DNA from 4 places in the Glutamicibacter sp. PAEs-4 genome. Region 2 is predicted to be linked to each of the others. Evidence: predicted binding sites of a transcription regulator. Region 2 holds the regulator's gene; each other region holds the start of a gene.
The links. The regulator LexA, encoded in region 2, represses DNA repair genes until DNA is damaged. The targets are predictions, from matches to a motif close to TCGAACANNTGTTCGA.
Positions count from the first base shown of each region.

Region 1: the regulator LexA is predicted to act here: its motif matches at 5,639-5,654, upstream of ACR9WD_RS08845 (DUF6504 family protein).
Region 3: the regulator LexA is predicted to act here: its motif matches at 4,252-4,267, upstream of ACR9WD_RS16580 (LexA family protein).
Region 4: the regulator LexA is predicted to act here: its motif matches at 4,811-4,826, upstream of uvrA (excinuclease ABC subunit UvrA).

Region 1 is NZ_CP195017.1:1,873,918-1,881,138, forward strand. Features, by position in the region: gene ACR9WD_RS08825 (MFS transporter) at 1-420, shown strand, start outside; gene ACR9WD_RS08830 (VOC family protein) at 660-1,100, shown strand; gene ACR9WD_RS08835 (nucleotidyltransferase family protein) at 1,107-1,715, opposite strand; gene ACR9WD_RS08840 (DNA polymerase III subunit alpha) at 1,799-5,254, opposite strand; gene ACR9WD_RS08845 (DUF6504 family protein) at 5,291-5,599, opposite strand; gene ACR9WD_RS08850 (S-(hydroxymethyl)mycothiol dehydrogenase) at 6,187-7,221, shown strand, end outside.
Region 2 is NZ_CP195017.1:1,128,946-1,136,166, reverse strand. Features, by position in the region: gene hisB (imidazoleglycerol-phosphate dehydratase HisB) at 1-539, opposite strand, end outside; gene ACR9WD_RS05335 (histidinol-phosphate transaminase) at 562-1,668, opposite strand; gene ACR9WD_RS05330 (LysM peptidoglycan-binding domain-containing protein) at 1,749-2,102, opposite strand; gene lexA (transcriptional repressor LexA) at 2,361-3,080, shown strand; gene ACR9WD_RS05320 (glycoside hydrolase family 76 protein) at 3,137-4,216, opposite strand; gene ACR9WD_RS05315 (ATP-dependent DNA helicase) at 4,327-6,324, opposite strand; gene hflX (GTPase HflX) at 6,317-7,221, opposite strand, start outside.
Region 3 is NZ_CP195018.1:15,024-22,244, reverse strand. Features, by position in the region: gene ACR9WD_RS16590 (DEAD/DEAH box helicase) at 1-2,849, opposite strand, end outside; gene ACR9WD_RS16585 (protein kinase family protein) at 2,929-4,212, opposite strand; gene ACR9WD_RS16580 (LexA family protein) at 4,343-4,714, shown strand; partial or broken gene ACR9WD_RS16575 (Y-family DNA polymerase) at 4,696-5,666, shown strand; gene ACR9WD_RS16570 (hypothetical protein) at 5,744-6,037, opposite strand; gene ACR9WD_RS16565 (ParA family protein) at 6,034-6,804, opposite strand; gene ACR9WD_RS16560 (hypothetical protein) at 7,137-7,221, opposite strand, start outside.
Region 4 is NZ_CP195017.1:2,031,083-2,038,303, reverse strand. Features, by position in the region: gene ACR9WD_RS09600 (DEAD/DEAH box helicase) at 1-574, opposite strand, end outside; gene ACR9WD_RS09595 (methyltransferase domain-containing protein) at 652-1,443, shown strand; gene ACR9WD_RS09590 (GNAT family N-acetyltransferase) at 1,558-1,995, shown strand; gene ACR9WD_RS09585 (MBL fold metallo-hydrolase) at 2,019-2,678, opposite strand; gene ACR9WD_RS09580 (GntR family transcriptional regulator) at 2,758-3,135, shown strand; gene ACR9WD_RS09575 (hypothetical protein) at 3,441-3,704, shown strand; gene ACR9WD_RS09570 (hypothetical protein) at 3,832-4,566, shown strand; gene uvrA (excinuclease ABC subunit UvrA) at 4,852-7,221, shown strand, end outside.

The DNA of each region.
Region 1 (7,221 bases), 740 kb from region 2:
TTCCTCACCGGGCTCGGCCTGCAATGGCTGGGCATGGGACCGACATTGCTGTTCTTCGGCTCACTGGTGATCGTTGCAGCTATCGCCGCCTGGTGCTCACGGCACGTGCGCGGCATCCCGCACCCGGATCAGTGGTCCAGCGAACCGGCGAGCGCAAATTCTCAGATCGAAGTCGAGGCGAAGGAATCTGCAGGTTTGGTTTCTGCAGAAGACGAGCCGACGCAGGTTCAAGGAGAACCGAGCATGAAAAACTATCCAGCATCAAACTCATCCGTTTCGTCCCGGCGGCTTGGCTTGCGCCGCACTCCCAGCAGCGTACAGCGCAACCATCACCTGCCGAGCCGCGTCGACCTGGAACTCCGCGCCCAGCGTGAGCGCGACCTGTCGTCGCCTCGCAACGAACAGTGGATCCATCTGTAGTCAGCCAGAAGTTGAACTGCCTGCAGTTTTCCCTGAAGCTCGCACTATGCGGACGACCCCAATAACCAGCACCGCGAATAGCGCAACTCCCCCTGCGGCAGTGACGAGCCCTCCTGAGGTATAGAAGTAGAGAGACGCAGTACTCGCAACGAACGCGCTCGCGCAAAACCTTCCCCACGCCATGAGGTGTGCACCTTCCAGGCCTATCAATCGAGATCAGGGCACCCTAGGCTGGTTACATGAACAAGTCGGCCCCGCCGACCATCAGCGCGATCACCCTCGGCGTGCGTGATGTCGGTGCTTCAACCAGGTTCTATACCGAGGGACTGGGTTTCGAGCTGGTGCAGCCAGCCCACCCGGAGATTGCCTTTGTACGTGCCGGGCATTCCTTGATGCTGGCTTTGTGGGATATTACGCAGATGCCCAGCGAGTATGGCGATATCGGGCACGGCGAGAAAGCTCCCCCTGTTTCCCTGGGACATAACGTGCACACCGATGAGGAAGTCGAACGGTTCTACCGGCGAGCGCTTGATGCTGGAGCAACGTCGGTCACCGAACCGACGGTTCAGCCTTGGGGCGGCAAGAGTGCCTGCGTGGCCGACCCGGACGGGTTCCGCTGGGATTTCGTGCACAATCCGTCCTTCGTGATCGACGCGGACGGGCACGTGTCTTCGGTGTGAGGTTTTTCAGCCTTCGGTGATGTTCGTCGATGCTTTCGACTCGGGCCAGGGGTCAGCGCTCAGCGAGGGCCACTGGGATAACCACCTTTTGATCTTGGCTTCGTAGACTTCCCGCGGGGCAAGCACTGGGTTCGGAACGATCTTCCGGGCGAATAGATCTGCAAATCCATGCGGGGCGTAGGTGGCTATTTGCCCATGCGCATCACGGGTGACCGCAAAGCAGCAGGTCTTCGCCGCAAAATGATCGATGGCATCCGTGGAGCTGGTGAAGGGAATGGCTGGCACCCCGAAGTGCTCTTCGTACCACATGTGGACGCGTGCTTCATTGCGGACTTCGATTTCTGCGTCGATGCCTTTGAAGAGTTTTTTGGCCCGGCGTATGACTGCGTCTTCTGCCTCATAGGACGTGTCCTCATCGAAGTAGAAGAGGTCGTAGTCGCGAATTCCGTTTTGCGGCTCCTTGCCCTCAAGCACGTTCCATACCGTTTGGAATAGTGCGCCTGCAGTGAGCCACCAGTCCGAAACACCTAGCTGCGGGGCGAGGTGGAGGATTTGCTGGTTGACGGGGTTTGCCTGAACGCACTTGAGAAAGAATTGTTCATCCTGTGCATTCACGTTCCTTTGCCCCTCGCGTCAAGTACTTGTTCCTTTGGAGCCAATGTACATGCTGGGCAAAACCCTGTCAGCGAACCAGCGCATCATGCCCCTCTCTGGTCCAGCCCTTCGGCTTCCATCCGCTTGGCCAGCTCACCGACGCTCTCGATGCTGCGAGCACCTTCGCCGAGCTTTGGCCGGTAGCTGATTTGCGGGCGGCCCTGCTCTTCAAGGTACCCCGCAGCGGGCAAGGTTTCGGGCTGATGCAGGTCCCAGGCGTTCAGCGCCTGCAGCGAGATGCCACGTGGTCCGGTGCGCCGGGTGACGCCATGGATGAGCAGCATGCGGGTAGAGAAAAGCAACGGCCCGGTGCGTTGCTGGGTGTCGTCGAAGAAGGTCGCATCGATGCAGCCTGTCCCGTCGTCCACGGAAATGAAGACCACTCGCTTGCCTCCACGCATGGGAGGAGTCTGGGTGGCCACGCGCACTCCAGCGACGAGGACCTCGGTTCCGTTGCGCAACTGCAGCAGCTCGGCCGCTTGGGTAATAGGCAGGTGCGCCAGGCGTTGCCGGTAGGAAGAGATCAGGTGCTCGCTGGCATCCAGGTGCATCAGGTCCAGCTCGGTACGCACCACTTCGGCAGGTTTCAGCTCGGTTCCCGTGGCCTTGATGTGTTCGATTTTCCCGAGGTCAAGCGCCAGCTGCCCGGGCCCAGGCCGGTATTTGGGCGGAAGGGAGCTGTGTGCCATCGATTGCGTGTGGGCGATGGTGTCGGCACGCGAGGTCCCGGCGAGCAGGGAGTCGAAGACGCCGAGGGCCGCGAGGTTCTGGTAGGTGCGGCGCGAGAGCCCCGCGCGGGCGCGGACATCTGCAAGGTGCTCATAGGGTTGGCCGGCGACCAGGCGTTCGACTTCGCGTTCGCTCATCTGGTGGATGTCGCGGAAGGCCAGGCGGACCCCGTAGCGTCCAGGGCGCAGCGAGCTGGGCGCGCGTGGCACCACCGGGAGCTTCGCTGGAGCGGATTCGAATACTCGTTCGACTCGGTAGTGTCCGGTGGAGCGGTTGATGTCCAGCGGCAGGATGGGGATGCCCATGCGCCGCGCTTCGGAGACCAGCAGCCGCTTGGGGTACATGCCCGGGTCGTGCTCCCAGATGCCGGCGAGGAAGGCTTCGGGGTGGTGGGCCTTGAGCCAGGCCGAGTGGTAGGTGGGCACGGCGAAGGCCGCCCCGTGGGCTTTGCAGAAGCCGAAGGACCCGAAACCGGAGAGCACTTCCCAGACCTTGTCGATCGTCTCCTGGCTGTAGCCGCGCTTGGTTGCTTCGGTGCGCACATAGCGTTCTACGGCTGGTTCCTTGTCCGGATTCCCCAGCAGCCGGCGGTAGACATCGGCCATGCCCAGCCCGCAACCGGTCATCACATCCAGGATGCGCAGCACCTGTTCATGGAAGACGGTGACCCCATGGGTTTCGGCGAGCGCTGGAATCAGGTCCGAGTGCAGGTATTGGGCCGGGGCGAAGCCGTGGCGGTGCTCCAGGTAGGGCTTGACCATATTCGATTGCATGGGGCCAGGGCGGAACAGCGAGATGTCGATGATCAGGTCGTTGAATTCGCGCGGGGCGAGCTTGCCGATCAGCTCGCGCTGGCCCGGGGATTCGATCTGGAAGCAGCCCAGGGTATGGGTTGAGCGGATCAATTCGAATGTGGGTTCGTCATCCAGCGGCACCCGGGACAGGTCGATCGCTCCGGCAGCGGAGATATAGCTGTCATCCACATGCCCTCCGGCGCGCGCGACCGACTGCTTGTCCGGGTGCATGCGGGCGATCTCTTCCAGGGTGTAGGCGATGGCTGATTGCATGCGCACCCCAAGCACGTCGAGCTTGATCAGCCCCATCAGGTCCATGTCGTGCTTGTCGAACTGGCTCATCTGCAGCCCGATGCCCGACGACTGGACCGGGGTGCGGTCCAGCAGGCTCGCGTCGGAGAGGATCACTCCGCAGGGGTGCATGGAGATATGGCGCGGCAGCCGGTCCAGGCGTTCGGTGGCGTCGATGAGGATATCGAGCTGGGTGTCATCGGTAATGCGTTCGGCCAATGCCGCCAGTTCCGGCTTCTCGGTGAGCGCTTCGCGGAAAGAGGACGCGGAGAAGCGCCAGAGCTGCTTGGCGATCTCGTCGACCTGTTCCTGCTCCACCCCGAGGGCGGCTCCTGCATCGCGGACCGCGCCGCGGGCACGGTAGGCGTTCTGCATGCTCATCAGGCTCACGCGCTCTTCGCCGAAGTTGGCGAAGATCTCCCGGTAGATCTCGTGGCGGCGTGCGGACTCCACATCGATATCGATGTCCGGCAAGGTGGTGCGGGTATCGGAGAGGAAGCGTTCGAACACCAGGTCATGGGTTAGCGGGTTCACCTGGCTGATGCCCAGCAGGTAGTTCACCAGCGAGGAGGCGCCGGAGCCGCGGGCGGCCACGCGGATTCCCATGCCGGTGATCAGCTTGACGGTTTCGGCGACGGTCAGGAAATACCCGGCGAAGTCCAGCCGGTCGATCACCCCGAGTTCCAGAGCCAGCTGTTTTTCAATGAGGCTGGGTTTGGCGTGCGGCAAGAGCCCTGGCACCGCGCCGTAGACGCGGCTGGTGAGCTCTTGCATGGCCGGGCGGTCCAGGCCGAGGACCTTGGCCTCGGGGATGACCGGCTTCTTCCATCCGAGATCAGCCACCGGGTCGGCCGCAGCCCATTCGGCAAGCGCTTCGGTTTCCCGCAGCAGCTGGTGCGCCCAGCTTCTTTCGGTGGCATAACCGATTTCCTTGGCCAGCTGGCGCATCTCTTGCGGGGTTTTCAGCCATCCTTGGCCGTTGGGTTGGCAGGAGTCCAGGTTCTTCAGGCTGTGCAGGGCGCGCGCCGAGTCCAGGATGTCTGCGGTGACCGCCCCGTCGGGGTCCACGTAGCGGACGGCGTTGGTGAGGACTGCTTTGACCCCCCGCTCGTGGGCGTAGCGCAGCATGCGGCCTGCTTCGCCGAGGCTGTAGCGCGATCCGGGACTGGAAAGGTGCGTGGTGATCTCCACGCGCAGCATCTTTCCCAGCCGCTTCTTCCAGTTGGAAAGCAGCGCCCGGGCGTGAGCGTAGTTTCCCTTGAGGATTGCGCGAGACACGTCCGACTCCCCGCCGAGCAGGATCATCAGATTTCCGCCGGCGCCCAGATGCGCCAACTGCCCGGCTTCCAGCCCCGGAACGCCGTGCGCAGTGCCATGCGCGAGGGTGATGGCCCGGCACAGCGCTGCATATCCCGCACCGTTGCAGCGCCCGCGGGCCAGCAGGACAATCCGCCCCTGGGTTTCCCCGTGGCTATCGAGCACCGCAAGGTTCACCCCGAGAATCGGGTGCAGCCCTTCTGCCATGCAGGCTGCCACATGCTTGACCGTCCCATACAGCCCATCCCGGTCAGTCAGCGCGAGCATCTGCGCCCCCTGCGCCTTGGCCGCCTGGGCCAGCTGCTTTGGGTGCGAGACGCCGTAATGGGCGCTGTATGAAGAACTGACGTTCAGATGGGTGAAGCTCATGGATGTCCTTCGAAAATATGTTCCCCTGCCGGCACATCAGGCGCTGCGGGCCAGCGAGTCATGCACGCGCACCAGGCGCCACCGTTCAGTTTGCGCATCAAAACTCACATCGACGCTGTGCACTTGGCGGGATCCACGCACGGCGACCAGCTGCAGGCGCCACATCTCGTAGTCGGCAATCCCCGCACCGGCTCCGCGGGGAATCCGCAGGTTCTCATCCCACCATTTGCGGCGCTCGAACCAGCGCTGCGGTTCAGCCACCAAGCGGTAGTCCTGCCCCTGCCAGGTCACGCGCAACGGCATCCCATTCGCTGCGCGAGCCACCTCGATCGACTCGGTGAACATCCCCACGTGCGCACTCCTTACCTAGTAGAACCATTCTATTCGAACACGTGTTCGAATGACAGTTACACTAGTCAGCGCGACCGACAGTTTGGGTTAGCCGAGCGCAGCGGCTCGCAGCGTCGATGAGCTGGCTGAATAGGCCCTGCGAAAGGCCGCGATAAACGAAAGGGCGAGGAACATCCGACATCGCAGGCAAGCAGCGCATCATGGGCCAAGGCCAGGCGCAGTTTGGCGATGTAGCCCGATGGGAACGGTGCCCCGCTCACCCTCGGAGCCAACGTTCCGCTCAATCGGCGGCTGGAGCAGCAGGTCGCTGGCTTGGGAGCTCTATGCACCACAGTGGATCAAGGCCAATTCGGCGCGGGCACTGGTTTCCGCCCTCGGTGCCGTCCTCCTGCTCAGCGGAGCCTGAGCCCGAGGCGCAGCCCTTGCGCCGTCACATACGTTCCGGGAAACTCGTGGTGCACCTGCGCAAATTGGCTCTGGGCGAAACAGCCTGCGTCATTGTGTCACGAATGTTCCATAAGCGCCGAGGACACCGATAGCATCGAGACAGCAACAGTCAATCGTTCCAGGAGCTAAATCCCATGCCTCATAAGGTCAAAGCCGTTGTTTCCCGCGCCAAGGATGCGCCGGTAGAGGTCGTCGACATCATCGTTCCGGACCCGGGTCCCGGAGAAGTAGTCGTCGACGTGCTCACCACCGGTGTCTGCCACACCGACTTGCACTACAAGCTCGGCGGCATCGGCGACGAGTACCCCTACCTGCTGGGCCACGAGTCCACCGCAGTCGTCAGCCAGATCGGCGAGAACGTCACCAACGTGAAGGTCGGCGACCGCGTGATCCTGAACTGGCGTGCAGTCTGCGGCCAGTGCCGCGCTTGTGCCAAGGGCGAGCCGAAGTACTGCTTCAACACGTTCAATGCCACCCAGAAGATGACCCTCGAGGACGGCACCGAGCTGTCGGCTGCCCTGGGCATCGGCTCCTTCGCCGAGAAGACCCTGGTCCACTCCGGCCAGTGCACCATCGTGGATGAAGAAGCGGATCCGGCAGCCGTCGGCCTGCTCGGCTGCGGCATCATGGCCGGCATCGGCGCGGCAATCAACACCGGTGAAATCAAGCGCGGCGAGTCGGTTGCCGTGATCGGTTGCGGTGGCGTCGGCGCCGCCGCCATCGCCGGCGCGCAGCTGGCCGGCGCGACCACCATCATCGCGGTGGACGTCAACCCTGACAAGCTGGAAACCGCGAAGACCTTCGGCGCCACCCACACCGTGGATTCCGCCAAGGTCGACGCCGTGGAAGCCATCCAGGAACTGACCGGCGGCTTCGGCGCCGATGTGGTGATCGATGCTGTAGGCCGTCCGGAAACCTACAAGCAGGCCTTCTACGCCCGCGATCTTGCAGGCCGCGTGGTGCTGGTGGGCGTCCCGACCCCGGAGATGAAGCTCGAGCTGCCGCTGCTGGACGTCTTCGGCCGAGGCGGCTCGCTGAAGAGCTCGTGGTACGGCGACTGCCTGCCAAGCCACGACTTCCCGATGCTTGTCGAGCAGTACAAGCTCGGCCGGCTGGATCTGGACTCCTTCGTCACGGAACGCATCAAGATCGATGAAATCGAAGAGGCG
Region 2 (7,221 bases):
GACTTGAATTGCGCTTCGACAATGTGGTGCGGGTCGCGGCCCGAGAGCACCTCGATGTGCGCGCAGATCTGTGCGTGGAAGGTGATGGCTTCGAAGACGTGGCGGGTCATCGAGCCGGTGAAGTGCCCGCCGATCAAGTGGTATTCCTGGCCAGCAGGCTCGCCGGAGTGCACGAGGTATGGCCGGCCCGAGACATCGACGACCGAGCGGGACAGCGCCTCGTCCAGCGGAGCGTAGGAGGTGCCGAAGCGGCGGATGCCTGCCTTGTTGCCCAGCGCCACGCGCAGCACTTCGCCGATGGTGATCGCGGTGTCCTCAACGGTGTGGTGGACATCGATGTGGGTATCGCCGGTAGCACGCACGGTGAGGTCGATGAGCGAATGCTTGGAGAGCGCAGTCAGCATGTGGTCATAGAACGGCACCGAGGTGCTGATCTCCGAGACGCCGGTTCCATCGAGATCCAATTCAACGAATACGGACGATTCGCTGGTCACGCGTTCCATGCGGGCGCGACGTGCGCCAATCAATTCGGCAGACATGTCTTCCTTCGCTTGTCTTTGATTACTTCTGCGAGCCGAGCAGTTCGGCAAGTCGTTCCAAGAAGGCTGTGGTTTCTGATTCGGTTCCGGCCGTAACACGCAAGGTCCCCGGAATTCCATTGTCGCGGATGATGATGCCGGCTTCCAACAGGCCTTCCCAAATAGCGTGGGGGTCTTCGACGCCACCGAAGAAGACGAAGTTGGAGTCGGAGACCGATGGCTTCAGGCCCAGTTCCTTCAAGCGCGCGACGATGCGGTCACGTTGGGACTTGATGTCTTCGACCTGCGCCAGCAGCAACTCGATGTTCTTCAAGGCAGCGATCGCCGTTGCCTGGGTCACGGCCGACAGGTGGTATGGCAGCCGCACCAAGCGGATGGCATCGGTGACTTCTGGCGCGGCGGCCAGGTAGCCGACGCGTGCGCCGGCCAGGCCGAATGCCTTGGACATGGTGCGCGAGACGATCAATCGCTGGCGGCCTTCAAGCAGGCTCAGTGCGGACTTGGTGCTGGCCAAGGAGAATTCGGCGTACGCCTCGTCAACGATCACCATGCCGTTGTGCTCGCTCATGGCTTCGTACACGGCCGTGATGACATCAAGGCCAAGGGCGGTGCCGGTGGGGTTGTTCGGCGAGCACAGGAACACGATATTCGGCTTGTGCTCGCGGACCTGCGCGGCTGCAGATTCGGCGGACAGGGTGAAATCCTCGGCGCGTTCACCGGCGATATAGGTGGTATCAGTACCACTGGCCAACAGCGGGTACATGGAGTAGGTGGGGCCGAAGCTCATCACGGTACGGCCTGGACCACCGAAGGCTTGCAGGATCTGCTGCAGGATTTCATTCGAACCGTTCGCGGCCCAGATGTTCTCCTTGGTGAGCGAGTGGCCGAGGTAAGCGGCAAGAAGTTCACGAAGCTCGGTGAACTCGCGGTCGGGATAGCGATTCAGAGTTGCCGCTGCCTTGGCCACTTCCTGGGCAATGGCGTCTACAACTACCGGTGGCAACGGATGGGTGTTCTCGTTGACGTTCAACTGGATCGGCACGTCAATTTGCGGTGCGCCATAAGGGGATAGCCCGCGGAGATTCTCACGCAAGGGCAGCTGACTCAAAAGTTCACTGCGGTCATTCACGCATCAAGTCTACGTGCGCAGCGAGCCCGCCAGTGAATCCGCTACGGCTGCAGGTAACAAACACTGGACAGCGGGGGAAGCTAGCCGGCAATGACCGGAATCGACAAGGTATCTCCAACCTGGATTTCGCTGCCGTCCAAGGCGTTGAGCTCCGCGATGTGGCCAACTGCGGAAGTCACGTCGTAACCGGTGGCATAGTCGCGAGCCAAACTCCAAAGCGTATCCCCGGGGATCACGGTCACATCGATGGTTCCAACCCCAGTAGGATCTTCTGCCGCGGCATGCGCGTCAGAGGCGAACATGGAGAAGAAGAAAGCAGCAGCGATCGTGAGTGCGAAAACGGGCATCCCCACCAGCACAGCCCAACCGCGGCGGTTGATGCGGATTTTCAGCGGCGCTTGGGTTTGATCTGAGTCAAGTGCGACGGTAGCCATGACGTTGTCTCCTCAAGAAATTCAAGTGATGCGAATTTTTATTCGAAAGAACGGATTCGAAAACTTGTTCGAACCTCGTATATCTGTTCTAACAGAGATTTGCGGAACTTGTCCAGAAGTTTTCGAACAAATCTTTGAAAGAAGCTCGCTTATCTACTAAGATTTCGAAGTAGACGAGCAATGAAAACATCTCACCATCTAGCTCCGACAGTTTGGACACGCAAACTTTCGAATGATTGCTAGGGAAGGCAAAATCTCATGTCAGCATCACAACGCACTCCCCGATCGAATGCACGTTCGCTGACGATTCGCCAAAAGAAGATCCTTGAGACGATCCAGCGGTCTATCGGCAAGAACGGTTATCCGCCATCGATGCGTGAGATTGGCGACGCTGTCGGACTCAAGAGTCTTTCGAGCGTGACCCACCAGTTGAGCCAGTTGGAAAAGCTCGGCTATATCCGTCGAGACCCACGCCGTCCGCGCGCGATGGAAATCCTGCTGCCGCTGCAATTGTCCGACGATGCAGAAAAGGCCGAGGTCTCGGAGCCGGTCGAGCCGGCTGCCAGCGAAGACGCCAAGATCATTGAGCTGAGCACTTCTGCTGACACCACCATGGTTCCGCTGGTTGGCCGTATTGCTGCTGGCGGTCCGATCCTGGCAGAACAGTCCGTCGAAGATGTTTTCTCGTTGCCTCGTCAGCTCGTGGGCCACGGGGAACTGTTCATGCTCAAGGTGTCCGGCGATTCAATGGTTGACGCCGCGATTTGCGATGGCGACTGGGTAGTTGTCCGCCGACAGCAGACGGCAGACAACGGCGACATCGTCGCAGCCCTGCTGGACGAGGAAGCGACCGTCAAGACCTTCCGGCAGCGTGATGGGCATACTTGGCTGCTTCCGCAGAACTCGCGCTACGAACCGATTTTGGGTGATGCAGCAAAGATCATGGGACGGGTCGTCTCGGTCATGCGCTCACTCTAGATTTCGTGTGGATATTGCGCTGGTGCTTGGCACCAGCGCAATTTTCGTTTAATCAGCTACTCGCCGGCCTCGAGCTCGATCTGGGCGGCCGCGGCGAAGATCATCCAGCGCTGGACTGCCGCCGAGAGCCGGCGCGGTTCCTGGTCGATCAGATGGCCTGCAGTTGCCGTGACCAGTTGCCTGGCCTGCTCCCTGCTTGGTGCTTCCAAGCGGTGATCTTTCGCGGCGAGGGCCAGATACCGGCACAGGATTCCGGCAAAAAGGTTCCCGTCTCCCCCGCGGTTGAACGCGAGTACTCGGGCCGCGGAAGACAGCGAGTGCGTGGTCGCATCGATCAGCACCTGGGCGTGAGCCAGATCGGCCGGCTCGCCAAGCTCAAGCAACGCGCCTAGCACCGTGCCCTGGTTATAGGTATAGACCGCTGGCTCCATCGTGTGCCCCTGGCTGGTCAACCGCACCCCGTCCAGATACAGCCCACGCTCGGCGCTGAACAGGTTCTTCTCCAGCCATTGGAGGACCTGCCGTGCGGTGTCCTCCTGGCCGGTTCGGCCGAAGAACAGGGCCGCCGGCGCATTGGCCGGCGTATTCTTGAAATCCCGTTTTTTCGACCAGTACAGGCCGCCGCCCAGCACCTCGTCCATGCCAGCTTGAAGCTGTTCTCCCAGCACCCGCATTGCAGTCTGAGCAGCGTGGTTTCCTTCTCCCGTCACGGCCAGCGTGAACTGCGCCAGACGGCCGCTGGCCAAGGCAAGCCACGCCATATCGTCGAAGAAGTAGTTGGGCAGCATCCCGAAGTTGCGAATTCGAATGCCACGCAACAGATGATTGGCCCGGGCCAGCTCGGCACGCGCCGATTCCGCGTCGCCTGCGGCCAGATAGGAGTAGCCGTCATCAATGATGGCATCCAGATAATGCGCCTGCCACCAATAGTTCCACTCCGACAACGGGTGCGCGCAGCCATTGAGATCGCTGAGCAAGCTTCCGTCGCGCAACCGGTGCGCCCTGCTGTAGCTCTGCCCAATCCAGGTTCCGGGCAGCCGCAAGAGGCGCCGTCCGAAACGCTGGTGGGTGTCGATGGCGGCTTGGTGTGCCAATTCCTGCATGGACTCCATGGTGCCTTCCGGTTCACGCGGCATCAGTTCTTGTCACAGACCTTAGTGCATCTCCAACCATCCTGCTGATAGTGCTTAAAGAACTTGAGCTGCCCCAAGTCCGAGGACAGCTCAAGTTCATGCTCTGGCTGCGGCTATTTCCCGTCCGGGTTCAAGCGCTGGAGAACTCCGGTGATGACCTTCTTGTCGACAGTCGGCCACATCGGCGGCAGCGTCGCTTTCAAGAAGCTGCCGTACCGTGCAGTGGCCATGCGCGAATCGAGGATCGCCACCACGCCCTTGTCCCCGACCGAACGGATCAGGCGTCCAGCGCCCTGTGCCAGGCGAATCGCCGCATGGGTGGCGGCCACCTGCATGAAGCCGTTGCCGCCATGCTTGGCCACGTCCTCGGAACGGGCTTTGGAGATCGGATCGTCCGGGCGCGGGAACGGGATCTTGTCGATGATGACCAGCCGGCAGGAATCTCCTGGCACGTCCACGCCCTGCCACAGGGTCATGGTTCCGAACAGGCAGGTGTCGCGTTCGCTGCTGAACTGCTCGACCAGCGACTTCATGCTGCCCTCGCCCTGGCACAGGATCTCCACGTCCAGGCGTTCGCGCAAGATGCTTGCCGCTTCTTCGGCGGAGCGTTTCGAAGTGAACAGAGCCAGTGCACCGCCGCCGGAGGCCTTGATGAGATCCTCGATCTCATCCAGCGTCTCGGCGGCCAGTTGGCGGCCCGGCTTGGGCAGATGCTTGGCTACGTACAGGATGCCCTGCTTCGGGTAATCGAAGGGACTGCCGACGTCCACGCCGGTCCAGGACGGAGCCCCTGCGCCCATCAGACCCAGGGAGCCTGCGACCGAATCGAACTGCGAGCCGATAGCCAAGGTAGCGCTGGTCAAGACGACCGTGCGCCCGTCGAACAGCCCTTCGCGCAGCTTGCCAGCAACGGACAACGGGGCAACGTTCAACGTGGCTGGCTGGGTCTCGTCAGCTTCGACGTAGCCCCGGCCTTCGACAAACTCCCGCGGACGGGTGGTGTACAGCACCTCGCGGCGCTCTTCGGATTCGAGCATGCGAATCGCATCGTCCATCACCGCCTGCAGCTGGGAGCGGGCGGTCTGTCGTCCGCCGTCAGCCGGTGCATTGGCTTCGGGCTTGGACAGCGCCAACGCCAGCCGGGCCTGTTCCACGATGTCGTTCAGGGCGATGCCCATGTCTTCGCGCAGGCCATGTTCCAGCAGCCCCGTGGGCACACCGGTCAACGACTTCTCCAGGCGGTTCGCCGCCTTGACCATCTCATCCACGTTGACGCCGCAATGGCGTTTGGCACCGCCAGCCGCGGTGAGCACCATGCGTGCGGAGAGCGCCCCGGACACCGAGCTGGTCACGCGGTCTTGCAGTTCGTGGGCCTCATCGATGATTGCGACTTCGAAGTCCGGGAGGACCGAAAGCCCCTCGAAGGCCGATACCGCCAGCAGGGCGTGGTTGGTAATGACCACGTCCGCTTCCGCGGCACGGGCACGAGCCATCTCCGAGAAGCATTCATCAGCCATCGGGCACTTCTGCGACCCCAAGCACTCCATGGCCGAGACCGAGACCTGCTTCCACGCCTTGTCGCTGACCCCGGGCACCAGCTCATCGCGGTCACCGGTCTCAGTCTCTTCAGCCCATTCGCGCAGCTTCATGACCTCGCTGGCCAACGGCGAATAGGTGGTGCCGGCAGGAGCTGCCGGCTCATCCATCGAGAAAAGCGTGCCTTCGTCATCCGGGTACCCGCCGCCGAGCTTGTACTGGCACAGGTAGTTCGAGCGTCCCTTGAGCAGGGCCACATCCATCGGGCGCGAGAGCTTGCCCTTGAGCGATTCGAGCAACCGCGGCACGTCACGGCCGACAATCTGCGATTGCAGCGCCAAGGTCGCGGTGGAGACGATCACCGGCTTGGCGCTGGTCTGCGCGTGGGCCAATGCCGGAATCAGGTAGCCCATCGACTTGCCGGTGCCGGTGCCTGCCTGCACCAGCAAGTGCTTTTCATCTTCCAGCGCGCTGACCACATGCTTGACCATTTCCTGTTGGCCGGTGCGCATGGCACCGCCCATGGAAGTGACCGCGGCCTCCAGGAGCCCCAGGGCCTGCTCTTGCTTATCCATGAAGGTTGAAGGTCTCCAACTCTGCAGCTAGGGAATCGCGCACCTTGACGATCATCCGGGTGCCCTCCTCCAGGTGTTCGCTTTCCAAGATCTCTGATTCGCTCTGGTGCAGCTTGGCGATCAAATCCCCGCGGTTGTAGGGAATGAGCACCTCAAGCTGGATGCCGGGGCGTGGAATCGATGAGCTGATCTTTTCGAGCAGCTCCTGGATGCCTTCACCGGTGTGCGCGGAGACGACCACGGTGTTGGATTCCCGGTTGCGGATGCGTTCGACGACGAACGGGTCAGCCACATCGGCCTTGTTGACCACGATGATCTCTGGAATGTTCAACGCGTCGACTTCGCCGAGCACGGTGCGCACGGCCTGGATCTGCCCTTCGGGATCAGGGTGGGACCCGTCAACGACGTGCAGGATGAGATCCGAATCGGCGATTTCCTCCAGCGTGGATCGGAAGGCTTCCACCAGCTGGGTCGGGAGGTTGGATACGAAGCCGACGGTATCGGCCAGCGTGTAGGTCAACCCGTCCTCGGTCGCCGACTGGCGGACGGTTGGGTCCAGGGTAGCGAACAGCGCGTTCTCCACCAGCACCCCGGCGTTGGTCAAGCGGTTGAGCAGCGAGGATTTGCCGGCGTTGGTGTAGCCGGCAATGGCCACGGCTGGAACCGCATTGCGCTTGCGGTTGGCACGCTTGGCTTCACGCGCAGGCTTCATGGCCTTGATCTCGCGGCGCAGCTTCGCCATGCGGTCGCGAATGCGGCGGCGGTCCATCTCGATCTTGGTTTCACCCGGTCCACGCGAACCGATGCCGCCACCGGCGGCACCTACGCGGCCACCGGCCTGGCGGGACATCGATTCGCCCCAGCCGCGAAGACGCGGCAGCAGGTATTCGAGCTGGG
Region 3 (7,221 bases), on a different replicon from region 2:
CCAGACACGGCAGCTTTCTCTTGTTGCAGGGCGTGGAAGGTCGCTTCGATGTTGATCGCGGCAATATAGTAGGCCATCAGCAGGATCTCGTTCGCGTGCAGCTCCTGCGTATACTTCCGCAGCAAATCCTGCGGATCGATCAGCCCGGACTGCAGCAGCCTGACGATGAACGTGCCGGTGCCGGTGAACGGATCTAGGACATGCACGCCAGCATCGGTGATCGATGCGCCGAAATGTTCCGCCAGTGCGTCGTTGACGGCCCGCAGGATAAAATCCACGATCTCAATCGGGGTGTAAACGATACCCATGGCCTTGGCTACGCGGGGGAAAGCGAGTTTGAAGAACCGCTCATAGAGCTCGGTGATGATTTTCTGCTTCCCCGCTGCGTCTGTAATGCCCTCAGCCCGAACTCGTACGGAGCGATAGAACTCCTCCAGGTGCGCGGTTTCTGAATCCAGGTTGTAGGAATCCAGCAGGGTAAGCATGGAATCCATGACCTTGGAGACCGGGTTGTGCCCGGCGAAGTCGTAGTCCTCGAAGAGTGCGTTGAACACCGGCTTGGTGATCAGGTGCTGAACCAGCATGTCCACTGCGTCCGCCCGGGTGATGCCGTCGTTCAGGCTGCCGCGCAATCCGTCGAGGAACACCTCGAACTCCTGCGCCGGGCGGGGGTCTTCGCTGTCAAGGATGGTGTTGATGCGCGTGACTTGACGGTCGGCAATGTCCTTGACGTCCTTGGCCCAGTCTTCCCAGTAGCGCCGGTCCCCGACCTTCTTGACCATGCGGGCGAAGATCGCGTTCTCCCACTCGGCGGCGTTCGCCATCGTGAACAGCGCCTCAGTCGCCCCCGGATCGTTCTTCCCCTCGGTGCCGCTCTCGGTGCCGTCTCCGCCGACGCCAATCACGTCGATGGTCTTGTTGGCTTTCTTGTCCAAGTCGATCTTGTTGATCATCGCCTCGAACCGGTCATCATGGGCGCGCAGCGCTTGCAGCACGTCCCACACGACCTTGTACTTCTTGTTGTCGTTCAACGCGGTCGTCGGGTCCTGGGAGGCCGGCACCGCGATCGGCAGGATGATGTACCCGTATTCCTTGTTCGTGGCGGTGGACTTGCGCATCACCCGGCCCACGGACTGCACCACGTCCACCTGCGAGTTACGCGGGTTCAAAAACAGCACCGCGTCCAACGAGGGGACATCCACGCCTTCGGAGAGGCACTTGGCGTTGGTCAGGATCCGGCACACGTCCTCGCCGGCGTCCTGCTGCAGCCAGTCCAGGCGCTGCGAGCGGGCCAGCACGTTGAACGTGCCATCCACGTGCTCGGCTTCCAGCTTCAGTTTCGACGCGCCCTCGGAGCGGTTCACCAGCAGTTCGCGGCCGACCTTTTCGAACTGGTTGGCTAGCGCCTTGGATTCCTTGATATTCCGAGCGAAGGCGACCGCACGGTGCATCGGGGTGGTGTCGGTGATCGATAGACGTTCCCCGTTCACCCCGCGTTTGGACAGCCCGTTCCAGCAACCCACGATGCGGGCCACATCATCCAGGTTCATGTCCCCGTCGTTGGCCAGCAGGTCCTGGAAACTGGTTGCTACCGATTCTTCATCGACCGCGAGAATCAGCACCTTGTAGTCCGCCAGATGCCCCATTTCCACCGCACGGCCGAACCCGAGGTGGTGGAACTCCGGACCATAGGTGGTCTCGTCGTCCATGGAGTAGACGGCCACCCCGTCCTTGGCAGCCTTGTTCTTTGAATCCTCAACATAAATCCGCGGGGTCGCTGTCATGTACAGCCGCTTGGCAGCCTTCAGGTACTCGGGATTATGGACCCGCACGAACGCAGAATCATCAGCCCCGGGCTGGGAAATACCGGTGGTGCGATGCGCTTCATCGCACACGATCAAATCAAATTGCGGCAACCCCAATTCCTGGGCCTGATGGATCACATCGATGGACTGGTACGTAGAGAACACCACGCTCAAAGTCTCCTGGCCGGTGGAGATCTTGTACCGGTTCACCAGCTTGGCCGGGTCCGTCGAGGCAGGGAATCCCAGATCGTGAACCGCCACGTCCTCATGCTGGGCTCGTCCCACCGAAGCATCGGAGCAGACCGCGAACGGACGCAACGGCACCTCGGCCTGCGCAGTCCACTCATTCAACGTCTGCTGCAATAGCGCAATCGATGGAACCAAGAACAACACCGATCCACCGACCGGCACCTGTTCTTCGACGAGCTTTAGCGAGGTGAAGGTCTTGCCCGTGCCGCAAGCCATGATGAGCTTGCCCCGATCATGCAGTTCAAAACCCTTCGTCACTGCGTCGATGGCTTCTTGCTGGTACTTGCGTGGCTGCTTGCCCGGCAGCTGGACCAAGACTTCAGGTTCTTCGAGGCTGAACTGGGACCAGTCAATGGTCGATTCTTCGAAGTCCTTCAACCGGATCCGCTGGATCGGCTTGGACTGGTTCAGCAGAGCAGCTTCGGCGTGCTTGGACCAGTTATCCGTCGTGGAGACAATCATGCCGCCGGTGAACGGGGACTTGCCCAGCTCGGTGAAGAAAGAATCGATCGACTGCTTGGGCAGCGGGCGAGCCGGATCGTAGAACTTCGCCTGGATCGCCACTAGATCGCCGGTGTACCTGTCTTCGGCCACCAGATCGATGCCCGTATCAACGATCCCGTTGCGGTCCGGCCATTCCTGCCACAACCACACCTGAGAGAACTGGTCGGCGTACTTCGGCTCCACCTGCAGGTACCGTTTGAGCAGACGCTCGAACTTGCTGCCTTTGTCCCTCTGGCTCGTTGCTGAAAAGTAGAGGTCGTCGAAGACATCGGCAAAGGTCTGAGCAGTCATAACTCCAATTATCTCCAGCTGGAAAGCGAAAGATGGAATTGACGGTCAACCGACCAGGCGTGGCTAATAGCTGGCTTGGTTAGGCTTCGTCTCCAGAACCAGAAATTGAATGGGCTGGAACATCAAGATTCTCTACATCCGCAATCAGTTCGGATACCGATGGATAGCGCTCTGATAGATTGTGCGCCACACATTTTTGAACAATACGGTCCACATCGTTACTACCAATGGCTATCGATTGACGTCCAGTGAAGATGAAGGAGAGAACATGGCCAATTGCGTAGATCTCGTTCAGAACACTGTAGTCTCGAAATTTATCCAGCGTCGGGTCAAGGATGGTCCCACGCATTTCCGTATGAGCACGGGTAAAGGTGGATTCATGCTCTTTGACCAGGCCGAAGTCAGAGAGCTTGACCAAGACGGCACCGCTTTCGTACACCTTCATCAGAACATTTTGCAGGCTGATATCACGATGCAATAGTTTTTGACTATGGATGTAGCTCATACCGTAAAGGAACTGCAGGGCTATCCGTTTCCGGGTTGAAAAATGCAAGTTGTTGTTGCGTTGGGAGATGTACTGACGCAACGTTGCATCACAATGCTCCATTCGATATTCGTTGCGTGATTCGTCGTACTTGTAGACCTCAAGAATGTAGGGGAAGCTGAGGTTCTTCATCACGTCGAATTCCTTGCGGAAACGGAGTAGGTCTCTTTCTTCCGCATCTCGGTTGGCCCGTTTAATGGCAAATTTGATGCCGTAATCAGGATCAACGTAGGAATAGACATGGGCGTAGGAACCTTTGCCGATCATCTTAGGCTCAATGGGCTCTTGCTGTTTTTTAAGTTCGACCAAAGCATTCTCCGTAAAAACAGGTTCATACTTGATGATTTCGATCGGTTCGAAACCTTCCGGGACAGCACTGCCACCACTGTAGGAGAGCCAAGGCCTGCAACGCTCAATGGCGTTCTGGTATGCGGCATGCAAAGTGATGTCTACTCCTGCACGCTTTAGGGTATAGAGGTCATTCTTTAGATCCTTCAATAAATCGAGCATGGCTCTGCTGTTATCAGCCCAGTAATGACCGGTTGTTTCTGCGCGTCCGTTGATCGCATCAAAATGCTGATTCAGTTCCTCATGAAGCACGGCAAACATATGCTCCCGTCGGGAGCCTTTATAAAGACGCACGAACTCTGGAGAGTCAGCTCGCTCCTCATACTTTGTCTCAATATCCTGCAGCATGAACTTGATAGATTCCGTGGTCACCAGCGCCCCATTTCTTGTCGATGTTCTCCAAGCTTGCCAGAGCGAGCCGACATTCCAGTCGCTAAACAGCAATCCGATAAGCGGCATACGGTAACGCATGGCCCTTTCTTGTCGACATTCTCCCCTACACTCAAAAGTTAGAATATATATTCTAAAGATTGGTGATGCAATGAAAGTTGATCGAATACAAGTATGTGCACTGGCGACCCCGCCGCAACGGGTGATCGCTATGGCCCTGGATCGTATCCCGGCGGGCTACCCTTCCCCCGCCCAGGACTACTCCGATACGAAGATTGATTTATCCGAGATGCTGATCCGTGACCAGGTCTCCACGTTCATTGTGCGGGTGTCTGGTGAGTCGATGCAGGGGGCGGGGATCAGCGATGGGGATGAGCTGATCGTGGATCGGTCGATTCAGCCTAGAGATGGGCATGTGGTGATTGCGGTGATCGACGGGGAAATGACCGTCAAACGGTTATCCATTGGCCCTGCCGGGGTGGTGTTGAAAGCAGAGAACCCGGACTACCCCGACCTGCACCTGGCGGAACTGTCGGATTTCCGGATCTGGGGTGTGGCCACCACATGCCTCCATCACCTCTAGACTCCCCACCCCGGCGCAGCGGGGCGAATACATCGCTCACGTGGATGTGAATAGCTTCTATGTTTCCTGCGAACGGGTCTTTGACCCGAAGCTCGAAGCCCGCCCGGTGATCGTGCTGTCCAATAATGATGGCTGCGCGGTCGCGCGCAGCAGCGAAGCCAAAGCCCTGGGCGTTGAGATGGGTGCGCCGTGGTTCAAACTCGCGGCCGACGCTGAGCGCCTCGGGCTGGTTGCGAAGTCCTCTAATTACGAGCTGTATGGGGAAATGTCCGCCCGGGTCATGAAGCTTTTAGGCCGTTTCTCGGCGTGGGTGGAGGTCTATTCCATTGACGAGGCGTTCCTGGGCGTGTCCGGCACCCTGGATGAGCTGCAAACCCTGGGAGACCAGATCAAGGCGGAGGTGTTCCGGCTGACCGGGTTGCCCGTCTGTGTGGGGATCGCCAAGTCCAAGACGCTGGCGAAAATGGCGAACAAGACCGCCAAACACATCAAAGAACTGGGTGGGGTGTGCGTGTGGGATCGCGCCCCCGCGCAGACCACCGAGAATCTGTTGGCGCGTCTGCCGGTGGTGGAGGTGTGGGGTATCGGCCCGCGGCTGACCAAACGGCTGCGCGGGTTGGGCATCTGGACGGCTAAAGACCTGCGCGATGCGAACGAGGTAAGAATCCGGGATAAGTTCTCCATTGTGCAGATGCGCACCGTGCTAGAACTGCGCGGGACACCCTGCATCCCGATGGAAGAAGAACGGGCGATCAAGGACCAGTTGATCTTCTCCCGCAGCTTCTCCGATCCGATCACCGATCGGGTGGGGATGGAGCAGGTGATGGGGATCTATGCCCAGCAAGCCTCCGCACGGCTGCAGAAGCACCAGAAACAGGCCAAGATCCTCTCTGCGTGGGCGATGACCAGCTACTACAACCAGCACCAGGATCACCAGCCAGCGATCACGGTGAATAGGCGGAACTAAAGATGGCGGGATGGAACTCGCCCTCCCGCCATCAATCAATCATTCATGAAAGAAAGAAATATTTATTTATTTCTTTCAAACTCAGACCACTTCTCTGCAACTGCTAATTCGATAGCTTCGTAGATGGGGATCTTGGTTTCGGCTTTTACCCGCGCGAGTGTATCCATGGTTGTTTCCGATAGTCTGTTGCTAAAAGGTACACGCACGATCTTTCTCTCTGCCGGAGCTGCAACTGGCTTAGTTGCTGGCTTTTCTATAGCAGGTATCGATTCAACAGGGTCCACATTGACGTCAGGTGCAGGGCGCGGAACCCTTCGTTTCCCTAACGCTGGCCGTTCCGGTAGTTCTTGGTTCATCTGATAATCGTCCTTGCTAGTTCCTTGTAAGCTTCTAAGACTGGTGCTCCCTTGCGGTAGTTTCCGTACCACTCCCCTGCTAAACGAACATCTTGAACGATGGTTCGTTCTGGCACGAGGGGCGTTAGGAGTAGACCTGTTTCACGAAGTTCATCTACGGAGCTAATTACTGCCCGCGGTGTGATTGTGTCCTTATACCCACCGATAACAATCCCAGCTTCTCTCAGCCCTGCTGCCAATCCGAGGCGCTTCCGGCTAGCTAGGAACTTGTCAACCGTGATTTTCGCTCCTTCGAATCCATCTATGCCATCAACGGTCGGCTTGGCAGCGTATACAACAGTGTCAGAAGCGTTCAAAGCGCTTTGGGTGAGCGGGCCACCTTGACGGTTGGGGCAATCGATTACCACTAGATCAGCCGAAGAGCCGATTAAGGAAGTTTTCAGCCGGATATCCAAGTGATCGGAACTGTCTTTCTCGCGGTTGGACACCGACCTCGATGACGGCAGAACTCGTAAATTTGGGCTCCAGTGAGACGATACGGCTAATTCGTCAGCCCAACCCTCAGGGTCCTCGTCCGCAAGTATCGCACCAACATCCAATCCTGCCTCGCGTGGCTGAACTGCCGTCCATTTGGTGGTTGCAGCTCTTGGATCCAGATCAATCAGCAACACATTCTTGCCAGCTTCGGCAGCCACCATCGCGAGCGAAACAGCAGTGGTTGTTTTGGATACGCCACCGGACTCGCTATAAACCATGATCGTTTGCATGATTCTATTCTACCTGAAATCATTCTTTCATGCAATAAATAAATATTTATTGCATGAAAGAATGATTTGTTTCCAAAGCTGATGCGCCCTCGTGCAGACTTCTTGAGGTCATCCCAACACTGGTGCACAGCCCTTCGCGCATCAAGTCAATCTCGCGCCATATTGCGGAAAGTATCTCTCCTCAGGCGAATCAATAATCACTAGCTGTCTGAGCGTAGGTATCTATGAAGGGGCCTTCTCAGCTTTGCGGCTACAGTAAATATTTCATGAAATAAATAAAGATTTCATGAAACCTTTATTGCAGTCGACTGAAGACGCATCAGGTGAGACGTCTACTTTTTCGATCGAGATTTTGCAAGGGCGGCTCTGACTTTGGCTGCGCCCCGTGTAGCTGCGGTTTGTTGTTTTGGTTGGTTG
Region 4 (7,221 bases), 900 kb from region 2:
CTTCGAGTTCCTTCTCGAAACGGGTGACGTCGCCCAGGGTTGCGCTCATCAGCAGGAACTGCGCCTGCGGCAGCTCGATCAGCGGAACCTGCCAGGCCCAGCCACGCTGCGGATCGGCGTAGAAGTGGAATTCGTCCATGATCACGCAGCCCACGTCGGCCTTGGAGCCTTCGCGCAGGGCGATGTTCGCCAGGATCTCTGCGGTGCAGCAGATGATCGGGGCGTCGGCGTTCACCGAGGAGTCGCCGGTGACCATGCCGACGTTCTCCGCGCCGAAGATCTTGCACAAGTCGAAGAACTTCTCGGAGACCAGGGCCTTGATCGGCGCAGTGTAGAAGCTGATCTGGTCTCGGGCCATGGCATAGAAGTGCGCAGCGATGGCAACCATGGACTTCCCCGACCCGGTGGGGGTGGCCAGGATGACATTGTTGCCGCCGGCCAGCGCCATCGACGCTTCGTCCTGTGCGGGGTAGAGGCTGATGCCGCGCGTCGCCACCCACTGGCCGAAAGCCTCGTAGATTTCGTCGTCGGATACGTTCTTGGTGTCTGCTGGCAGATAATCGGTGAGCAACATGATGTTCCTAGCCTATCGGTTGAGAACTACGACTGGGGGCTGGATGTTGCCTGCGCCTCGGGTTTAGGCTCAGGAACATGAAATGGGATCCGACGAAATACACTGAATTCTCCGACTACCGCGGCCGCCCATACAAGGATTTGCTGGGACAGCTGGCAGGGGTCGAGGCGTCGAAGATCATCGATCTGGGCTGCGGCCCGGGAAATATGACCCGGCTGCTGGCCCAGCGCTGGCCGCAGGCGAAGGTCACCGGACTGGATTCCTCGCCAGAGATGATCGCGCGGGCTTCGCAGAGCGAGCACGAGGAGAATCTGGGCTTCGCACTGGCCGACGCCACGCAGTGGATCCCTGACGCCGATACGGACCTGTTGTTCTCCAACGCCATGCTGCAGTGGCTTCCTGGGCATCGCGAGTTGCTGGCAGGATGGCTGGTCAACCTGAGGCCCGGTGCGAACGTGGCTATCCAGGTCCCGGGCAATTTCGGTTCACCTTCGCATGCGGTAATGCGCGCAGTCGCCGACAGCCCGAAGTGGTCCGGCAAGCTGGCAGGGGTGCTGCGCCATGACGACGTGGTCGGCGAGCCGGATGAATACCAGCGGATCTTCCTGGACGCGGGGTTCCAGGCAAATGTCTGGGAGACCACGTACCACCAGCTGCTCGCAGGCGAGGACCCGATCCTGAACTGGGTTCGCGGTACCGCGTTGCTGCCCGTTCGGCACGCGCTCAGCGACGAAGACTATCGGGAGTTCGAAAACGACTACCGGGCCGAAGTCTCCGTCCACTACCCTTCATTCACCTCGCAGGACGGAACCATCTTGACGAACTTCCCGTTCCGCCGGATCTTCATGGTCGGCCACAAGCTCGGCTGACACCGCTCATCCTGGACGCTGCGGGGCTGCAGGCTCTGGCGTCCACGGAGCCAAACGGAGCGTACTTTCTGCACGCACGCGTACGATGCCTTTCTTGCGGGACCGGAGCACAGCCTGAACCTGGCCCGCTTGCAAGCGGACTTCAATCGGGAATTCGATTCGCCATGCCCACCGGTTGCGATGGTTGCACGGCGCTTGGAGGCCATGCTGGCAGGAGACCAGTGTTTCGCTATCGTCGCGGGGAATGGGCGCGGCTTGGTCGGGCATGCCCTGGTCACGCTGCGACCCACAATCTATTTCGACGGGCCGCTGGCCGTGCTTGACGAACTCTACGTGCAACCCGCATTGCGTGGCCGGGGCATCGGCTCGGCCCTCGTCAACTGCCTGCTGCAGGAACTGGCGCTGCGCGGAAGCCTGGAACTGCATATCAACGTGGACGAGGACGACACCGCAACTCGGCGCTTCTACGAACGCCACGGGTTCGCCAACAACTTTCCGGGAAGCGACTGGCGGATGCTGTTGTACTACCAGGAGCTGCCGCCGACTAAATAGCCGGCGGCAGCTGCTGCAAGCTCCTACCAGCCGCGCTCCAGCCACTCGGGCAGCGAGGGGCGTTCGGCGCCCAGCGTGGTGCCATCACCATGGCCCGGAAGGATCACCGTCTCATCCGGGAACCGGTCGAAGATGCGGGAGGTGACATCGGCATAGAGCGACGCGAAACGCTCTGGATCCTTCCATGTGTTCCCTACGCCTCCGGGGAAAAGACTGTCCCCAGTGACGATGATGTGCTGTCCGGAAGAATCCGCGAGCGCGAATGCAATGGAGCCAGGGGTGTGGCCACGCAGGTGGATTGCTTCGAGCGTGACCTCGCCCAACTGGATTTGATCGCCATGGGAGAGCGGGTGCGCCACCTGCACTCCGGATTCCTCCAGGATGCCGGCGACATCATCGGCCCCCGCATAGGTAGGGACCGGGTAGGCGGCCACCGCGTCGGACAGGGCGCGCACGTGGTCCCAGTGCTGATGGGTCGTGGCGATCGTGGCGACCTGCACTTCGCCCTTCGGCGTGTCGGCCGCAGCCGCTGCCAGCAAGTCCTGGATGGCCGGGAAGTCATCCGCGGCGTCGATCAATATTTGCTGTCCGCTGGCCTTGTCGGTCACGACGTACACGTTGTTGGACATGTCCGAAACCGAAATCCAGCGAACACTGAAGTCATCTAGCTGTAGTTCATTCATTCCTCCAGACTACGGTGAAACCGGTCCGCCACACGATAGGCTCAAGAGACATGAAGCACACGACGAAACGGAACATCGCATGACCGAGTTGCCCTTCCTGCGCGTGGACACGGAATCCACGGTGGCCCCGTACCAGCAAGTCCGCGAGCAAATCCTGACGGCAGTGGCCGAGGGCAAGCTTGCTCCGGGCACCAAGCTTCCCTCGGTGCGCGCGCTCGCCGGCACCCTCGGTTTGGCGGTCAATACCGTGGCCAAGGTGTACAAGGAGCTCGAACTCCAGGGTGCGGTCGTCACCCGCGGACGCCACGGCACGGTCATCCAGGCCGCCGAGGACCGGGCCGAGCAGGAAGTCAGCGATGCCGCCGCAGACCTGGCGCGGATCGCGCAGCAATGGTCGGTGGATGAGGAAACCGCGGTGAAGTACCTCAGGGCAGCTTTCAGCTCGCTGCCCCAATAACACGTCCGCATCGACCGGATCCCAGCAGCGATTCTGGTCGACTGCACGCAACACAACGCACATCACGCGTCCGCACCTGAGAATGAGCTCAGGATATTCGGGAGTTCGCCCATGAGCACTTTCAACACCGCACACCGCCAGCGCCAGATCGGCGCCACTCTGGGTGCCGCCCTGCTCTTGGGCGCCCTGGCCGGATGTTCCGCCACTGAGACCGAACAGCCCGTGCAGCATCTGGGGCAGGAGCAAGTGCGGACCGCAAGGACAAGCTGCTCTCCGAAGCCCACGTCGACGAGGCTGGGAATGTCGTGCTTGCCGACACCCTGGTGGGCAAAACTCCCTATCTCGTAGCCCGGGACCTGGCCACCGGGGAAGAAGTCTGGAAGCGGAAGTCCGAAGTCGGCAACACGCAGTCCGGCATTGCCTTCGAGGTCAGCGTAGTGGAAAACAACGGCAAGAAATACGTGTCGTTGCTGCAGCTGGTGGAGAAGGATAAGCTGCGGCCCGCGGTGCTCGATCTGGAAACCGGGCAACGCGTCTCCAAAGGATCCAGGATCCCTCTACGACATTGACCGCCCCAGCAAATGCGGCAATACCTGGTGCATGTTGGCAGCAAGCCCTGACACGGGAGGTAACGTCGACTACTACTACTACGACTGGCCTTCGAACAGCTGGAAGAAGGCAAGGAAGCCCATCGAAATGCCTGATCCGAAGAAAAACCTCGAGGACTACTACCTCGGTGAAGGGCTTTCCATCTCCAGCGACCAGGAATCCGGCAGGTCGGTCCTGAGCTATGCCCATGAGGGGGCTCTGGCGTGGAACAAGGACTGCGAAGAAATCGATGATGAGCACTACTCCACGGGCGGCGGCTGGGCTTGGGAGACCTTCGATGGGGAACGAAGTACATTGGTGGGCTCCGGCAATCGCGCCTTCTACCAGTTTGAACTCGGCGGGAGGGAGTTCGAGTGGGATATGGCAACGGATTCCATGCTGGTGGGGCTTGACCCGCAGACCGGCGATGGCCGTTGGTCGTTGCCCGGCGCGGATTATTCCTGCTTGGGCATCATCGATCTGCACGGCGTTCACACCGACAGCACCCTGGTGACCTGCCAGATCAATTCCGGTACTGCCGAGGCTAATGCCCAAGATGATGGCACTGCCAAGCTCGGCGGCATCAAGAATTTCGAGGGAAATTTCGTCGGCATCGAGCAAGGGTTGGGGCAGACCGTGTTGTGCACCATGGAACTTGACGGCGTCGACGCGCAACGCTCGGGCAATGACAAGGACATCGCGAACCTGTTGCCGGCAACGGCAGTCCAGTCCTGCGACCGCGATACTCGCACGAAGAGCGATCAATTGCCGTTGTTCGCCGAATTCCAGCGGGCCGGCTACCAGGAAGGCGCCACCGTGGTCCTGGAAGGCGAAAGGGCTTGACCGCTTACACCATGCCGTCTGCCACCGATCCAGCCCCGGAATCCGTCGATAACTAGTGTCCAAGGCGCCGTGCTTGGGATGCCGAATGGAGGTGGCGAACTGCCCGCGAGCGAACAGCCCAGCAGTCATTCGCGGGCAGTGCCTTGTTGGCAGTCCAGCGCCTGGACTTGTTTAGGCGGTGGCGCGGCGCCCTCTCCAAGCACCGGATCAGGGGTTTCCAGATTTAACTGTGAGATGCATCCATTCGTACATGTATTCGAAGCAGTTTTCGATTAGTATTGCTTCGTGGCTATTACTGCAGAGAGCAAGAGAACAGATCTGACTCGCCTGGTCGTCAAGGGGGCCCGCGAGCACAACCTGAAGAACGTGGACATTGATCTGCCGCGTGACGCGATGATCGTCTTCACCGGCCTGTCCGGTTCGGGCAAGTCCTCCTTGGCCTTCGACACCATCTTCGCCGAAGGCCAGCGCCGCTACGTCGAATCGCTCTCCGCCTACGCCCGCATGTTCCTCGGCCAGGTGGACAAGCCCGATGTGGATTTCATCGAGGGCCTGTCGCCAGCGGTGTCCATCGACCAGAAATCGACCAGCCGCAACCCGCGCTCCACCGTGGGCACGATTACCGAAGTGTACGACTACATGCGCCTGCTCTGGGCGCGTGTGGGCCGTCCACATTGCCCGATCTGCCACGAACCGATCTCCAAGCAGACTCCGCAGCAGATCGTCGACCAGCTGATGGAGCTTCCGGAGAAGACCCGTTTCCAGATCCTCGCCCCGGTGGTGCGCTCGCGCAAGGGCGAATTCGTCGACCTGTTCGCCGAGCTTTCCTCCAAGGGCTTCGCCCGTGCCCGGGTGGACGGTGAAACCATCCAGCTGAACGATCCGCCGAAGCTGGCCAAGCAGGTCAAGCACACCATCGAGGTGGTGGTGGACCGCCTGGCCATCAAGGAAGACGCCCGCCAGCGCCTGACCGACTCCATCGAAACCGCCCTGGGCATTGCCGAAGGCCGCGTGCTGGCCGACTTCGTCGACCTGGACGCCGATGACCCGAAGCGCGTGCGCGCGTTCTCCGAGAACCTGGCCTGCCCTAATGAGCACCCGCTGGCCATCGACGAGATCGAACCGCGCACATTCTCCTTCAATAACCCGTTCGGTGCCTGCTCGGCCTGCTCCGGCATCGGCACCAAGCTGGAAGTCGACGAGCACCTGATCGTACCGGACACCGAGGTCACCCTGGCCGAGGGCGCGATCGCCCCATGGTCGCTGGGCAAGGCCACCACCGAATACTGGAACCGGCTGATCGAGGGCCTGGGCAATGAGCTCGGCTTCACCATGGACACCCGCTGGCAGGACCTGCCGGCCGCCGCCCGCGAAGCGATCCTCAACGGCAAGGACCACAAGGTGGTCGTGCAGTACAAGAACCGCTTCGGCCGCGAACGCAAGTACTCCACCGGCTTCGAGGGCGTTATCTCCTATGTGCACCGCAAGCACCAGGAGACCGAATCCGACCACGCCCGCGACCGCTACGAGCAGTACATGCGTCAGATCCCGTGCCCTACCTGCGGCGGCGCGCGCCTGAACCCGGCATCGCTCTCGGTCCTGGTGGGCGGACGTTCCATCGCCGAGGTCTCCGCCATGGACCTGCGCAGCGCCGCGGAATTCCTCTCCTCGATCGAGCTCAGTGCACGCGAGGCGCAAATCGCCGCGCAGGTGCTCAAGGAAATCGACGCGCGAATGAAGTTCCTGCTGGACGTCGGGCTGGAATACCTGACCCTGGAACGCGCCGCCGGTACCCTGTCAGGCGGCGAAGCGCAGCGCATCCGCCTGGCCACCCAGATCGGCTCCGGCCTGGTGGGCGTGCTCTACGTCCTGGACGAGCCGTCCATCGGCCTGCACCAGCGCGACAACCGCCGGCTCATCGATACCCTGCTGCACCTGCGTTCGCTGGGCAACACCCTGATCGTGGTGGAGCACGACGAGGACACCATCGCCGAAGCCGACTGGATCGTGGACATCGGCCCGGGCGCCGGCGAGCACGGTGGCGAAGTGGTGCATTCCGGTTCTCTGGAAGACCTGAAGCAGAACACCAAGTCGCTGACCGGCGACTACCTTTCGGGCCGCAAGCAGATCGACATCCCAGCCAAGCGCCGCAAGGTCGACAAGGACCGCAAGCTCAAGGTGGTCGGAGCCAGCGAGAACAACCTGCAGAACATCTCGGTCGAATTCCCCCTGGGCGTGCTGACCGCGGTGACCGGCGTGTCCGGCTCGGGCAAGTCCACCCTGGTCAACGACATCCTCTACAAGGTGCTAGCCAATAAGCTCAATGGCGCCAAGCAGGTGCCGGGCCGGCACACCCGCGTGCAGGGCCTGGAGCACCTGGACAAGGTGGTCCACGTGGACCAGTCGCCGATCGGCCGCACCCCGCGATCGAACCCTGCCACCTACACGGGCGTTTTCGACCACATCCGCAAGCTGTTCGCAGAGACCAATGAGGCGAAGCTGCGCGGATACCAGCCGGGCCGCTTCTCCTTCAACGTCAAGGGCGGGCGCTGCGAGGCCTGCTCGGGCGACGGCACGCTGAAGATCGAGATGAACTTCCTTCCCGACGTGTATGTGCCTTGCGAGGTCTGCCATGGTGCCCGCTACAACCGCGAG